2 regions of the Streptomyces cinnabarinus genome follow, and region 2 is predicted to be linked to the other one. Evidence: riboswitches for the same ligand, from Rfam matches in the RefSeq annotation. Region 2 holds a riboswitch; the other holds the start of a gene.
What was found. Region 2 has a riboswitch for thiamine pyrophosphate ahead of thiO (glycine oxidase ThiO). Riboswitches for the same ligand answer to the same signal wherever they lie in the genome.

Region 1 (6,697 bases), 3.8 Mb from region 2:
CGTCCCCGTCTGGGCGATCCGCCCGTCCCGCATCACCACGACCCGGTCGGCCAGAGCGAAGGCCTCGCCCTGGTCGTGCGTCACCGCGAGCACGGTGGTACCCAACTCACTGAACAGTTCCCGCAGTTCCATCACCAGACGCTCCCGCAGCGAGCGGTCGAGCTGCCCGAGCGGCTCGTCGAGCATCAGCAGCCGCGGCCTGGGCGCCAGCGCCCGCGCCAGCGCCACCCGCTGCTGCTCCCCACCGGAGAGCGAGGCCACGGCCCTGCGGGCGGCGCCGGGAAGCCCGACGAGGTCCAGCAACTCGCGTACCCGGTCGGCCTGTTCCGCCTTTGAAGCCCCGTGCATCCGCAGCCCGAAGGCAACATTCCCGCCCACGTCCCGCTGCGGAAAGAGCTGATGATCCTGGAACATCAGCCCGACTCCCCGCCGGTGCGCGGGAATCCCGTTCTGGTCGTTCCCGTCGAGCGCCACCCGCCCCGCGTCCAGCGGCTGCAAGCCCGCGACCGCCCGCAGCAGCGTCGACTTGCCGCTGCCGCTCGGCCCGAGAACGCACACCACCTCGTGCTCGGCCACCGACAGGTCCACCGCGTCGAGCACGGCCCGCCCGCCGAACCGCACGGTCGCGTTCTCCAGGCTCAGCAGCATCAGAACTCCCCCGTCCGATCGGTCCGCAGCCGCTCCAGCACCAGCAGCGCCACCGCGCACACCACCATCAGAATCGTCGAAAGGGCCATCGCCTGGCCGTAGTTGAGCTGACCGGCCCGGCCGAGCAGCTTGGCCACCGCGACCGGCAGCGTCGGATTGTCCGGCCGCGCGATGAACACGGTCGCCCCGAACTCCCCCAGCGACACGGCGAAGGCGAACCCGGCCGCGATCAGCAGCGCCCGCCGCACCATCGGCAGATCCACCTCCCGCCACACCCGCCACGGCGACGCCCCGAGCACGGCCGCCGCCTCCCGCAGCCGCTGATCCACGGCGCGCAGCACGGGCAGCATGGTCCGTACGACGAAGGGGACGCCCACGAGTGCCTGGGCGAGCGGCACCAGGATCCAGCTGGCCCGCAGATCGAGCGGCGGCTCGTCCAGAGCGATCAGGAACCCGAACCCGACGGTCACCGCGGACACCCCGAGCGGCAGCATCAGCAGCGCGTCGAAGCCCCGTACGAACCGTCCCGCGTCCCGTCGGGTCAGCGCGGCGGCGGCGAGTCCGCCGATCACCACGGCGACGGCGGTCGCGACCGCGGCGTACTCCAGCGAGTTCCCGATCGCCTCGATCGGCGGGACCAGGAAGACCCCGCGGTCGGCCGAGGTCAGCTCCCGGTAGTAGGCGAACCCGGGCGCGTCCAGGGACCGCTGCACCAGCACGGCGAGGGGCAGCAGGAGCAGTACGACGATGGTGACCAGGACGCCGGCCAGCAGCGCCCACTGCCCGGCTCCGCGCGGCCGGCGCGCGGTCAGCGAGGCGTCCACCAGCCGCAGCGCGGTCTCCCGCCGCCGTACCGTCCAGGCGTGCACGGCGAGGATCGCGCCGACGGCCACGAACTGGACGAGGGTGAGGACCGCGGCCGTGGCCAGGTCGAAGATCTCGGAGGTCTGGCGGTAGATCTCCACTTCGAGGGTGGAGAAGGTGGGGCCGCCGAGGATCTGCACGACACCGAAGGAGGTGAAGGTGAACAGGAAGACCATCAGGGTGGCGGCGGCCACGGCCGGGCCGAGGGCGGGCAGGGTGATCTGCCGCCAGGCCTTGAAGCGCGACGCCCCGAGCATCCGGGCCGCCTCCTCCTGCCGTGGATCGAGCTGCGCCCACAGTCCGCCGACGGTGCGCACGGCGACCGCGTAGTTGAAGAAGACATGCGCCAGCAGGATCGCCCACACGGTGGTGTCCAGCCGTAGACCCCACAGCTCGTCGAGCAGTCCGCCCCGGCCGACCAGCGCCAGGAAGGCCGTACCGACGACGACCGTCGGCAGCACGAACGGCACCGTCACCACGGCCCGCAGCACCTGCTTGCCGGGGAAGTCGTAGCGCGCGAAGACATAGGCGCCGGGCAGTGCGACCAGCAGGGTCAGCGCGGTCGAGGCGAGGGCCTGCCAGGTGGTGAACCACAGGACGTGCCGGATGTCCGGCTGGGCCACGACATCCCAGATCCGGCCGAAGTGCCAGGCCCCGTCGGCGTGCAGACCGCGCGCGACGATCGCGGTGACGGGGTAGGCGAAGAAGACGCCGAAGAACGCGACGGGCAGGGCCATCAGACCCAGCCGCGCCGCGTGCCTCCTCGGGCGGGCTACTTCAGTACGAGCGAGGTCCACGACTTGACCCACTCATCGCGGTGGTCGGCGATCTTCTCGGGGTCCATGGTCTGCGGGTCCTCGGCCCGCGGACCGTACTTCACGAACTCCTGGGGCACCTGGGCGCCCTCGCGGACCGGGTAGACGAACATGTTGAGCGGCATGTCGTCCTGGAACGGCTTGCTGACCAGGAAGTCGAGCAGCGCCTTGCCGCCCTCGGTGTTCTTGGCGTTGCTCAGCAGACCGGCGTACTCGACCTGCCGGAAGCAGGTGCCCTCGGCGACGCCGGTGGGCGCGGTGGTTGGCTTGGGATCGCCGTAGATCACCTCGGCGGGCGGCGAGGAGGCGTACGAGACGACCAGCGGCCGCTCCGCCTTCGCGGCCTTGCCGCCGGCGGAACCGGAGAACTCCTCGTTGTAGGCCTGCTCCCAGCCGTCGACGACCTTCACGCCGTTGGCCTTCAGCTTCGTCCAGTAGTCCTGCCAGCCGTCGTCCCCGTACTGCGCGGCGGTGCCGAGCAGGAAGCCGAGGCCGGGCGAGGAGGTCGAGGCGTTCTCGGTGACCAGGAGGTTCTTGTACTCGGGCTTGATCAGGTCGTCGAAGGTCGACGGCGGCGTCAGCTTGTGGTCCTCGAAATACTGCTTGTCGTAGTTGACGCAGATGTCGCCGGTGTCGATCGGCGTGACCCGGTGCTTGTCCGTGTCGGCCCGGAACTCCGGCACGATCAGGTCGGACCCCTTGGCCTCGTACGGCTGGAAGAGCCCGTTGTCGAGCGCCCGGGACAGCAGGGTGTTGTCGACGCCGAAGAAGACGTCGCCCTGCGGGTTGTCCTTGGTGAGGATGGCCTTGTTGACGGCCTGCCCGGCGTCGCCGTCCTCCAGGACCTTGACCTGGTACCCGGAGCTCTTCTCGAACTCGGCGAGGACGTCCTTGGACACGGCCCACGAGTTGTGGCTGACGAGCGTGACGGTCTTGGAGTCGCCCGAGTCGCCGCTGTCGGACGACCCGCACGCGGCCAGCGTGGGCAGCGTGACGAGACCGAGGCCGACGGCCATGACCGTGGCCTTCTTGGTGATGCTCACTGAATTCCTCCTGGAGTGGACCAGGAAGAGACGCGGCCCTGCCCGGAGCGGCAGCTTCCGGGCAGGGCGCAACAGCTTGAGTGACGACCGATCTCCCTACCCAGAATGACCTGGGCCAGGTTCAGAGGGTCTGCGGCCTGTCCCGCACTCTCAGCGCTGTGGCGCTCCCCTGTCGGATATGAAGATGTGCGTACGGATGTACGCGCTCAGACTACCGCTCGGTGGCCGCGAGCTGACCACACGCCCCGTCGATCTCCTGACCTCGGGTGTCCCGGACGGTCACCGGCACCCCGTGGGCGGCGATGGCCTCCACGAACGCCTTCTCGTCCTCGGGCCGCGAGGCGGTCCACTTGGACCCCGGAGTCGGATTCAGCGGAATCAGGTTCACATGCACGGGCTTGCCCTTGAGCAGCCGCCCGAGCCGGTCACCGCGCCAGGCCTGGTCGTTGATGTCCCGGATGAGCGCGTACTCGATGGACAGCCGGCGCCCGGACTTCGCGGAGTACTCGAAGCCCGCGTCGAGGACCTCGCGCACCTTCCACCGCGTGTTCACGGGGACGAGGGTGTCACGCAGCTCGTCGTCGGGCGCGTGCAGCGAGATCGCGAGCCGGCATTTGAAGCCCTCGTCGGAGAACCGGTGGATGGCCGGGACGAGACCGACGGTGGAGACGGTGATCCCGCGCTGTGACAGCCCGAGCCCGTCCGGCTCGGGGTCGGTGAGCCGCCGGATGGACCCGACGACCCGGTTGTAGTTGGCGAGCGGCTCGCCCATGCCCATGAAGACGATGTTGGACAGCCGGGCGGGCCCACCGGGCACCTCCCCGTCCCGCAGCGCCCGCATCCCGTCGACGATCTGATGGACGATCTCGGCGGTGGACAGATTCCGGTCGAGCCCGGCCTGCCCGGTCGCGCAGAACGGGCAGTTCATCCCGCACCCCGCCTGCGAACTGATGCACATGGTCACCCGGTCCGGATACCGCATCAACACCGACTCGACGAGCGTCCCGTCGAACAGCCGCCACAGCGTCTTACGGGTGGTCCCCTGGTCGGTCGACAGATGCCGTACTACCGTCATCAGCTCGGGGAACAGCTCCTCGCGCAGCTTTCCGCGCGCCCCGGCAGGGATGTCGGTCCACTGCTCGGGGTCGTGGGTGTACCGCGCGAAGTAGTGCTGCGAGAGCTGCTTGGCACGAAACGGCTTCTCCCCGACCGCCGCGACGGCGTCCTTGCGCTCGGCGGGCGAGAGATCGGCGAGATGCCGCGGCGGCTTCTTGGCTCCGCGCGGGGCGACGAATGTGAGTTCTCCGGGCTTAGGCATGGCCGTACCAGTGTCGCAGATCGATTGGTGTGGCCAGGTCCGCCCGTTTACGCGGTGGTCCCCTCCAGCCTCTCCTTCAGGAGTGCCTCGTCGCGGGGGAGCTCCTTGCGGACCTGGGGACGGACGACGAGGGGCACCAGGACCTTGCCCAGGCCGTGTCCTTCGAAGTCGATCTCTATGGTCACGCGGGAGCGGAGGCCGTTGTCGAGCGGTTCGATCGAACCGTGGGTGCGGGGCCGGACCGGGCCCCCAACCCCGTGCAGGTCCCAGCTGTGGGGCGGGTCGAGGTCGTCGAACTCGATCATCATCGGGATCTCGCGGTTGCCGATGCGGCGGATGACCTTGACCTGGGAGCCGGGATGGACGGGCCCCTCTTCGAGCGACTCGGCCTTGACCGCGCTCAGCTGCCATTCGGGCAGGTGGGAGGGGTCGGTGATGTAGGCGAAGACGTCGGCGGGAGTCCGGTCGACGTCAATGGACTGTCGGATGGCGGACATGGTGAACCCCCTTGGCGGGTGTACACCCAAATCGTCCCACCGCAGCGCCGAGGAGAACAGCAGAGCCCCCGCCGGAGCGGGGGCTCGACCGGGGTCCGTACGACACTCAGCCGGATCCGACGAACAGCACCAGCAGCAACCACACCACCGGCGCCGTCGGCAGCAAGGAATCCAGACGGTCCATGATGCCGCCGTGGCCCGGCAGCAAGGTGCCCATGTCCTTGATGCCGAGGTCCCGCTTGATCATCGACTCGCCGAGATCGCCCAGCGTGGCGCTCGCCGCGACCGCGAGGCCCAGCAGCAGCCCCTGCCACCAGGTGCCGTCGTCGATCAGGAACTGCATGCACAGCGCGCCCGCGACCATGGCGAAGGAGACCGCTCCCAGCAGGCCCTCGCGGGTCTTGCCGGGGCTGATGCGCGGGGCGAGCTTGTGCTTGCCGAAGCGCCAGCCGACGGCGTACGCGCCGGTGTCGCTGACGACGGTGAGCAGCAGGAACGTCAGCACCCGCCAGGCGCCGTCGTCGGCGGTCAGCATCATCGCGACGAACGTCGCCAGGAAGGGGACGTAGAACGCCGCGAAGACGCCCGCCGTGACGTCCTTGAGGTAGCCCTCCGGCGGCTCGGTCATCCGCCAGACCAGGACGGCCAGCGCGGTCAGCGCCATCGCCACCCAGGCGCCCTCGGCCCCGCGGACGTACCCGGCGACGACCATCGCCGCGCCGCCGAGCGCGAGCGGCACGAGCGGCGCCTTGATCGCCTTGCGCTCCTCCAGCCGCTTGGTCAGCTCCCACAGGCCCACGACGACGGCGACGGCCACGACGCCGACGAACACCGCCTTGACGACGAACAGCGAGGCCACGATCACCGCGCCGAGCCCGACGCCGACGCCTATGGCCGCACCCAGGTCGCGTCCCGCACTCTTCTTCTGCGGTCGCGGCGCCGGCTGCGGGGCGTCGTGCATGGGCTCCGGATTCTGCGGCGCGGCCGGGTAGGTCCGCGCCTGCGGCGTCTCGTCGCGGAACAAGGGGCCGCTCAGCCGAGCGGCCCCCCGGTCGTCATCCTGGTCTCCGCCATACGCGGGTACGTCGGGCACGATGGGCATGGGGCGAGTGTGCTGCGCCTGAGGCGCATCGTACGCGGGACCCGCCGGGGCAGCCCCCTGGACAGGCCCCTGGTCGGACGGTCCCCAGTACCCGGCCGACGGGCCGGCGTGTGGCGGAGCGCCCCAGGAAGAGTCGTTCATCAGACCTCGAGCAGCTCCGCTTCCTTGTGCTTCAGGAGCTCGTCCACCTGGGCGACGTACTTGTGCGTCGCGTCGTCGAGCTCCTTCTCCGCACGGCGGCCTTCGTCCTCGCCGACCTCGCCGTCCTTGACGAGCTTGTCGATCGCGTCCTTGGCCTTGCGGCGCACCGAGCGGATGGACACGCGCGAGTCCTCGGCCTTGCCCTTGGCGACCTTGATGTAGTCGCGGCGGCGCTCCTCGGTGAGCTCGGGGAACACCACACGGATGAT
Region 2 (6,697 bases):
GGGCCGCGGGCGCGCCGGGGCCCGTACACCGGGACTTTCTCTCGGATCAGACGGCGAGCGCCTGGGCGCGGCGCTTCACCTCCGTGCCGCGATTCTCGCTCAGGGCCTGGGCCGGGGTGCCGGGCAGGCTCTCGTCCGGGGTGAAGAGCCACTCCAGCATCTCTTCGTCGGTGAAGCCGTCGTCCCGCAGCAGCGTCAGGGTCCCGGACAGGCCCTTGACGACCTTGTCTCCGTCGATGAAGTCGGCGGGGACGTGCAGCGCGCGGTTCTCACCACGGCGTACGGCGATGAGCTGGCCTTCCTTGACCAGCTGCCGCACACGTGTCACCTCGACGCCGAGCTGCTCGGCGATGTCGGGGAGGGTGAGCCAGGCGGGGACGAGAGCATCGATCTTTGCGTCAATCTCGGTCACGACGACAAGCCTGCCATCCCGCACTGACAGGAGGAAGTCAGACCGGTCCGACCAGGCACGACGAGCGTCAGACCACGGCCGCCTTCAGCGGCCTCGCCGGGTCCGTCAGCAGCACCTCGTCCATCCGCGCCCCGGCCTCGATCAGCCGCCGTCCCTGGGCCAGGTCCCGGGGTCTGCCCACCGCCAGCAGGGCGATCAGACGGCCCTCGCGCAGCCAGCAGACCGTCCAGGCGGGGCCGGTGGGGTCGCCGCGCCACAGGGTGCGGTCGGCCGAGGTGTGGTGGCCCGCGTACTGGACGAAGCGGCCGAACTGCTCGGACCAGAAATACGGCACCGGGTCGTAGACCACGAGCGCCTCGCCCATGATGTCGGCGGCGACCGTGCGGGGACCCTGGAGGGCGTTGTCCCAGTGGTGGACCAGGAGACGCTCGCCGTACCGGCCCGACGGGAAGGAGGCGCAGTCGCCCACCGCGTACACGTCCGGCACGGAGGTGCGCAGCCGCTCGTCGGCCACCACCTCGCCCTGCGCGCCCAGCTCGATCCCGGAGCCCGCCAGCCAGCCGGTGGCGGGACGGGCACCGATGCCGACCACGACGGCGCCCGCGGGCAGCGTCGAGCCGTCGTCGAGGACGACCGCGCCGGGCTCGACGCGCGCCACGCGCGCGTGGGTGCGCAGTTCGGCCCCGCTGTCGGCGTACCAGGCGGCCATCGGCGCGGCCACCTCGGCGGGCAGCGCGCCCGCGAGCGGCCGGTCCGCGGCCTCCACGACCGTCACCGAGCAGCCCGCCTCGCGCGCGGCGGTGGCGAACTCGGCGCCGATCCAGCCCGCCCCGACCACCACGATGTCGTGCTGCCGGGCGAGCACGGGCCGCAGCCGCTCGGCGTCGTCCAGGGTGCGCAGCAGATGCACCCCGGGCACGCCCTCGGCGCCCGGCAGCCGAATCGGTTCGGCACCGGTGGCCAGGACCAGCACGTCGTACCCGACGGGCCCCTCGGCGGTGTCCAGCTCATGGTCGGCGGGGCGCACGCCCAGCACCTCGCGGCCCAGGCTCAGGTCGATGCCGAGCGCCTCGAAGTCCACGTCGAAGGCGGAGCCCTCGGCCTTGCCGAGCAGGACGGCCTTGGACAGCGGGGGCCGGTCGTAGGGCTGATGGGGCTCGGCGCCGATCAGGGTGACCGTGCCGGTGAAGCCCTGTTCCCGCAGGGCGACCGCGGTCTGCACGCCGGCCATGCCCGCGCCGACCACCACCACCCGCCGCTGTGCCGTCGTCGTCTGCTCGCTCACCTGATCACCATAGACAACTGACAATTTGTCAGTCAGCCGTCGTGCCGCGTGACCTGCTCCACAACACTGGTCCCGCGACCGGGTTGCGACTCCCACTCCCAGGTCTCCTCCAGCCGCACCCGCCCGTCGGGCAGCTCCACGACCGTCGACACACAGTGCCCGGACGAGGTGGTCCCGTCCCGCTTGAGCTGCACGTACCGGAAGTCCAGCCGGTCGCCCTCCCGGGTACCCACCAGATGCCCGCGTACGACATCGCCGCCCGCGTACTCGGCCCAGATCTCACCGTCCTTCTCGTGGTAGGCGAACCGGGTCCGGGTGCCCACCTGACCTGGGGCCTGGTCGGCGACAGGGGCGAGGACGAGGCCGTCGAGCGAGCGGGGCATGGGACGAGGCTCCCTACAGTGGCGTGGAACGAGCGGCTAGGGTGGCCAACGTACAAGCACTCGCGGGAGCCCGGACGCACCGGGCTGAGAGGGAGGCTGGCGGCCTCCGACCGTACGAACCTGATCCGGGTCATGCCGGCGAAGGGAGGGGCTGGACGCCCATGTCGCCTACGCGTTCGTCAGACGTCCTCGTCCTCGGGGGCGGAATCATCGGCCTGGTCACGGCGTGGCGGGCCGCACAACGCGGGTTCGCCACGGCCGTGGTGGACCCCGAGCCGGGCGGCGGCGCCGCCCAGGTGGCGGCCGGCATGCTGGCCGCCGTCACCGAACTGCACTACGGCGAGCAGACCCTGCTCGGCCTGAACCTGGCCTCGGCCCGCCGCTATCCCGACTTCGCGGCCGAGCTCACCGATCTCACCGGCCAGGACCTCGGTTACCGGCAGTGCGGCACGCTCGCCGTCGCGCTGGACGCCGACGACCGTGCGCATCTGCGGGAACTGCACGCGCTGCAACGGGAGTCGGGCCTCGACTCCGAGTGGCTGTCCGGGCGGGACTGCCGGCGCCTGGAGCCGATGCTGGCGCCCGGGGTGCGCGGCGGGCTCCGGGTGGACGGCGACCACCAGATCGACCCGCGGCGCCTGGCACGGGCCCTGGTGACCGCCTGCGAGCGGGCGGGCGTGGTCTTCCACCGGGTGTGGGCCGCCGGGCTGTCCGTGGTCCGGGGGCGCGCCGCGGGCTGTGTCACCGAGGACGGCGCCGTGCTCGGCGCGGACCAGGTGGTCCTCGCGGCCGGCAGCCTCAGCGGACGGCTGACCGGCATCCCGGCGGACGCGCTGCCTCCGGTACGGCCCGTGAAGGGGCAGGTGCTGCGGCTGACCGTGCCGCGCCGGCACGCGCCCTTCCTGAGCCGGACCGTCCGCGCGGTGGTGCGCGGCAGCCAGGTCTACCTGGTGCCCCGCGAGAACGGCGAGCTGGTAGTCGGCGCGACCAGCGAGGAGCTGGGCTGGGACACCACGGTGACCGCGGGCGGCGTGTACGAGCTGCTGCGCGACGCGCACGAGCTGGTGCCCGGCATCACCGAGCTGCCGCTCACGGAGACCCGCGCGGGGCTGCGCCCCGGGTCCCCGGACAACGCACCCCTGTTGGGCCCGACCGAGCTCGACGGCCTGCTGCTGGCCACCGGGCACTACCGCAACGGCGTGCTGCTCACCCCGGTCACCGGTGACGCCCTCGCGCACGCCCTGGCCACCGGTGAGCTCATCGACGAGGCCCGCCCGTTCAGCCCGAAGCGGTTCGCACTCCTGGAGCAGCCCGTATGAGCACCCCGGTCAACAGCTCGGCCCCTGCCTCGGCCGACGCCTCGATCATCATTTCGGTCAACGGCGAGCCCCGTCGCATCGAGCCGGGCACGGCGCTCGACACGCTCGTACGGTCCCTCACCGCGGCGCCCTCCGGAGTGGCCGCCGCCCTCAACGAAACCGTCGTCCCGCGCGGGCAGTGGTCGTCGACGTCCCTCAGCGAGGGGGACCGCGTCGAGGTCCTCACCGCCGTCCAAGGAGGCTGACCCATGGCCGACGATCCCTTTGTCCTCGGCGGCATGTCCTTCTCGTCCCGGCTGATCATGGGGACGGGCGGGGCGCCCAGCCTGGAGGTCCTGGAGCGGGCGCTGGTGACATCCGGCACGGAGCTGACGACGGTCGCGATGCGCCGGGTGGACGCCTCGGTGCACGGATCGGTCCTGTCCGTGCTGGACAAGCTCGGCATCCGGGTCCTGCCGAACACGGCGGGCTGCTTCACCGCCGGGGAGGCCGTCCTCACCGCCCGCCTCGCGCGGGAGGCCCTCGGCACCGATCTGGTCAAGCTGGAGGTCATCGCCGACGAGCGGACCCTGCTGCCGGACCCGATCGAGCTGCTGGACGCGGCGGAGATCCTCGTCGACGACGGCTTCACGGTGCTGCCGTACACCAACGACGACCCGGTGCTCGCGCGCAAGCTGGAGGACGTCGGGTGCGCGGCGATCATGCCGCTGGGCTCCCCGATCGGCTCCGGCCTCGGCATCCGCAACCCGCACAACTTCCAGCTGATCGTCGAGCACGCGCGCGTGCCGGTGATCCTGGACGCCGGTGCCGGTACGGCCTCGGACGCGGCGCTCGCGATGGAGCTGGGGTGCGCGGGTGTGATGCTCGCCTCGGCGGTGACGCGGGCGAAGGAGCCGGTGCTTATGGCCGACGCGATGCGGCACGCGGTGGAGGCGGGCCGCCTGGCCCACCGCGCGGGCCGCATCCCGCGCCGCCACTTCGCGGAGGCGTCCTCGCCGGTGACCGGAAGGGCGGTGCTGGATCCGGAGCGCCCCGCGTTCTGATCGACCGTGGGTTGCGTCACAGGTCGGCTTCAGTACCGCCCCTGTTCCGGACTGAACGGCAGTCGTGTCAGTCGCTGCTCGTACACTCGCCTGCGTGGATACGACCCTTCAGGACCCGCTGGTCGGGCAGGTGCTCGACGGACGTTATCGCGTCGAGGCGCGGATCGCCGTCGGTGGGATGGCCACGGTCTACCGGGCCGTGGACACCCGGCTCGACCGTGTGCTCGCGCTGAAGGTGATGCACCCGGGACTCGCGGTCGACGGCACCTTCGTGGAGCGGTTCATCCGGGAGGCGAAGTCGGTCGCCCGGCTCGCGCACCCCAACGTCGTGCAGGTCTTCGACCAGGGCACCGACGGGTCGTATGTCTACCTCGCCATGGAGTACATCGCCGGCTGCACCCTTCGTGACGTGCTGCGCGACCGGGGCGCGCTCCAGCCGCGGGCCGCGCTGGACATCCTGGAGCCGGTGCTGGCCGCGCTCGGCGCCGCGCACCGGGCCGGTTTCGTGCACCGGGACATGAAGCCGGAGAACGTCCTCATAGGGGACGACGGCCGCGTCAAGGTCGCCGACTTCGGTCTGGTGCGGTCCGTGGACACGGTCACCAGCACCACCGGTGCCGTCCTCGGCACCGTCTCCTACCTCGCGCCGGAGCAGATCGACCAGCCCGGCGCCGCCGACGCCCGCGTCGACGTGTACGCGTGCGGTGTCGTCCTGTACGAGATGCTCACCGGCGAGAAGCCGCACGACGGCGACTCCCCCGCAATCGTGCTCTACAAGCATCTCCACGAGGACGTCCCGCCGCCCTCGGCCGTCGTGCCGGGAATGGCCTACGAGCTGGACGCCCTGGTCGCCTCCGCCACCGCCCGCACCCCGGACGTGCGTCCGCACGACGCGGTCGCCCTGCTCGCCGAGGCCCGCCGGGCCCGCGCCGCGCTCGGCCCGGACCAGCTGGACGCGCTGCCCCCGCAGGCCCTCTCCGGCGAGCACGACAACGCCGAGGACCGTACGAGCGTGATCCCGCGTTCGCTGACGGTGCCGCGCCCGCTGCCGGTGAACGAGGCCGAGGAGGGGCCGGACCGGTTCCACCGCACGAGCCGCTTCGAGACCCCGCCGCCACCGCCGCCCGCGCCCACCGGACGCCGGGGGTCCAGGCGCGGTCCGCTCGCCCTCGTCGTCGCCGTGCTGCTGGTGCTCGGTGTCGGAGCGGGCGTCTGGTACATCAACTCCGGCCAGTTCACCCGGGTCCCGGCGCTGCTGAGCCAGCCGGAGGCGAAGGCCGAGGACCGGCTGGAGGACGCCGGTCTGGAGGTCGGCAAGGTCGAGCGCGCCTTCAGTGACACCGTCAAGCGCGGCCAGGTCATCAGCACCGACCCCGAGGTCGGCAGCCGGATCCGGCAGAACGACTCGGTGAACCTGGTCGTCTCCAAGGGCCCGGAGGTCGTGAAGGTCCCCGACCTGGAGGGCTACCGCCTGGACAAGGCGCGGGAACTGCTCACCGGCGCGGGCCTGGAACCGGGCATGGTGACCCGGGAGTTCAGCGACTCCGTCGCCCGGGGCTCGGTGATCTCCACCGACCCCACCGCCGGTACCGAGCGCCGCTCGGGCTCCGCCGTCGCGCTGGTCGTCAGCAAGGGCCGTCCGGTCGATGTCCCGGACGTCACCGGCGAGAGCCTGGAGGACGCCAGGGCCGAGCTGGAGGAGGCCGGTCTGAAGGTGAAGGTCGCCGCCGAGCAGGTCACCTCCGCAGACTTCGACAAGGGCGCAGTCGCGGCGCAGTCGCCGGAGGCCGACAGCGAGGTCGTCGTCGGGGACACGGTGACGCTGACGCTGTCCAAGGGCCCCGAGATGGTCGAGGTCCCGGACGTGGTCGGCGAGAAGGTCGACGACGCCAAGGCCGAGCTGGAGGCCGCGGGCTTCGAGGTCGACGAGGACCGCGGGCTGCTGGGTCTGTTCGGTGACACCGTCGAGAGCCAGTCGGTGGACGGCGGCGACACCGCGCCCAAGGGCTCGACGATCACCATCGAGATCCGGTGACGGGACGCGAACCACGGATGAACCGCAATCCCGTCGGCGGCCATGTCCCGGTGGCCGGCGGCCTGAACTCGGTCGGTCTGTCCTACGCCCGTGAGCTCAAGGCCGAGACCGTGCAGGTCTTCGTCGCCAATCCGCGCGGGTGGGCCACCCCGGTGGGCAGTCCGCGGCAGGACGAGGAGTTCCGCGCGGCCTGTGCGCAGGGGTCGATACCGGCGTACGT

Region 1: another riboswitch for thiamine pyrophosphate. It lies ahead of STRCI_RS29230 (thiamine ABC transporter substrate-binding protein); the one in region 2 lies ahead of thiO (glycine oxidase ThiO).

The regions. Positions count from the first base shown of each region.
Region 1 covers NZ_CP114413.1:6,409,304-6,416,000, reverse strand. Annotated here, with positions in the region: gene STRCI_RS29240 (ABC transporter ATP-binding protein) at 1-648, opposite strand, end outside; gene STRCI_RS29235 (ABC transporter permease) at 648-2,249, opposite strand; gene STRCI_RS29230 (thiamine ABC transporter substrate-binding protein) at 2,285-3,370, opposite strand; TPP riboswitch at 3,446-3,551, opposite strand; gene rlmN (dual-specificity RNA methyltransferase RlmN) at 3,582-4,688, opposite strand; gene STRCI_RS29220 (SRPBCC family protein) at 4,736-5,185, opposite strand; gene STRCI_RS29215 (phosphatidate cytidylyltransferase) at 5,292-6,428, opposite strand; gene frr (ribosome recycling factor) at 6,428-6,697, opposite strand, start outside.
Region 2 covers NZ_CP114413.1:2,563,897-2,570,593, forward strand. Annotated here, with positions in the region: gene STRCI_RS11570 (Rv2175c family DNA-binding protein) at 47-412, opposite strand; gene STRCI_RS11575 (NAD(P)/FAD-dependent oxidoreductase) at 480-1,643, opposite strand; gene STRCI_RS11580 (avidin-fold protein) at 1,730-2,080, opposite strand; TPP riboswitch at 2,133-2,244, shown strand; gene thiO (glycine oxidase ThiO) at 2,242-3,399, shown strand; gene thiS (sulfur carrier protein ThiS) at 3,444-3,644, shown strand; gene STRCI_RS11595 (thiazole synthase) at 3,648-4,442, shown strand; gene pknB (Stk1 family PASTA domain-containing Ser/Thr kinase) at 4,537-6,477, shown strand; gene STRCI_RS11605 (deoxyribonuclease IV) at 6,495-6,697, shown strand, end outside.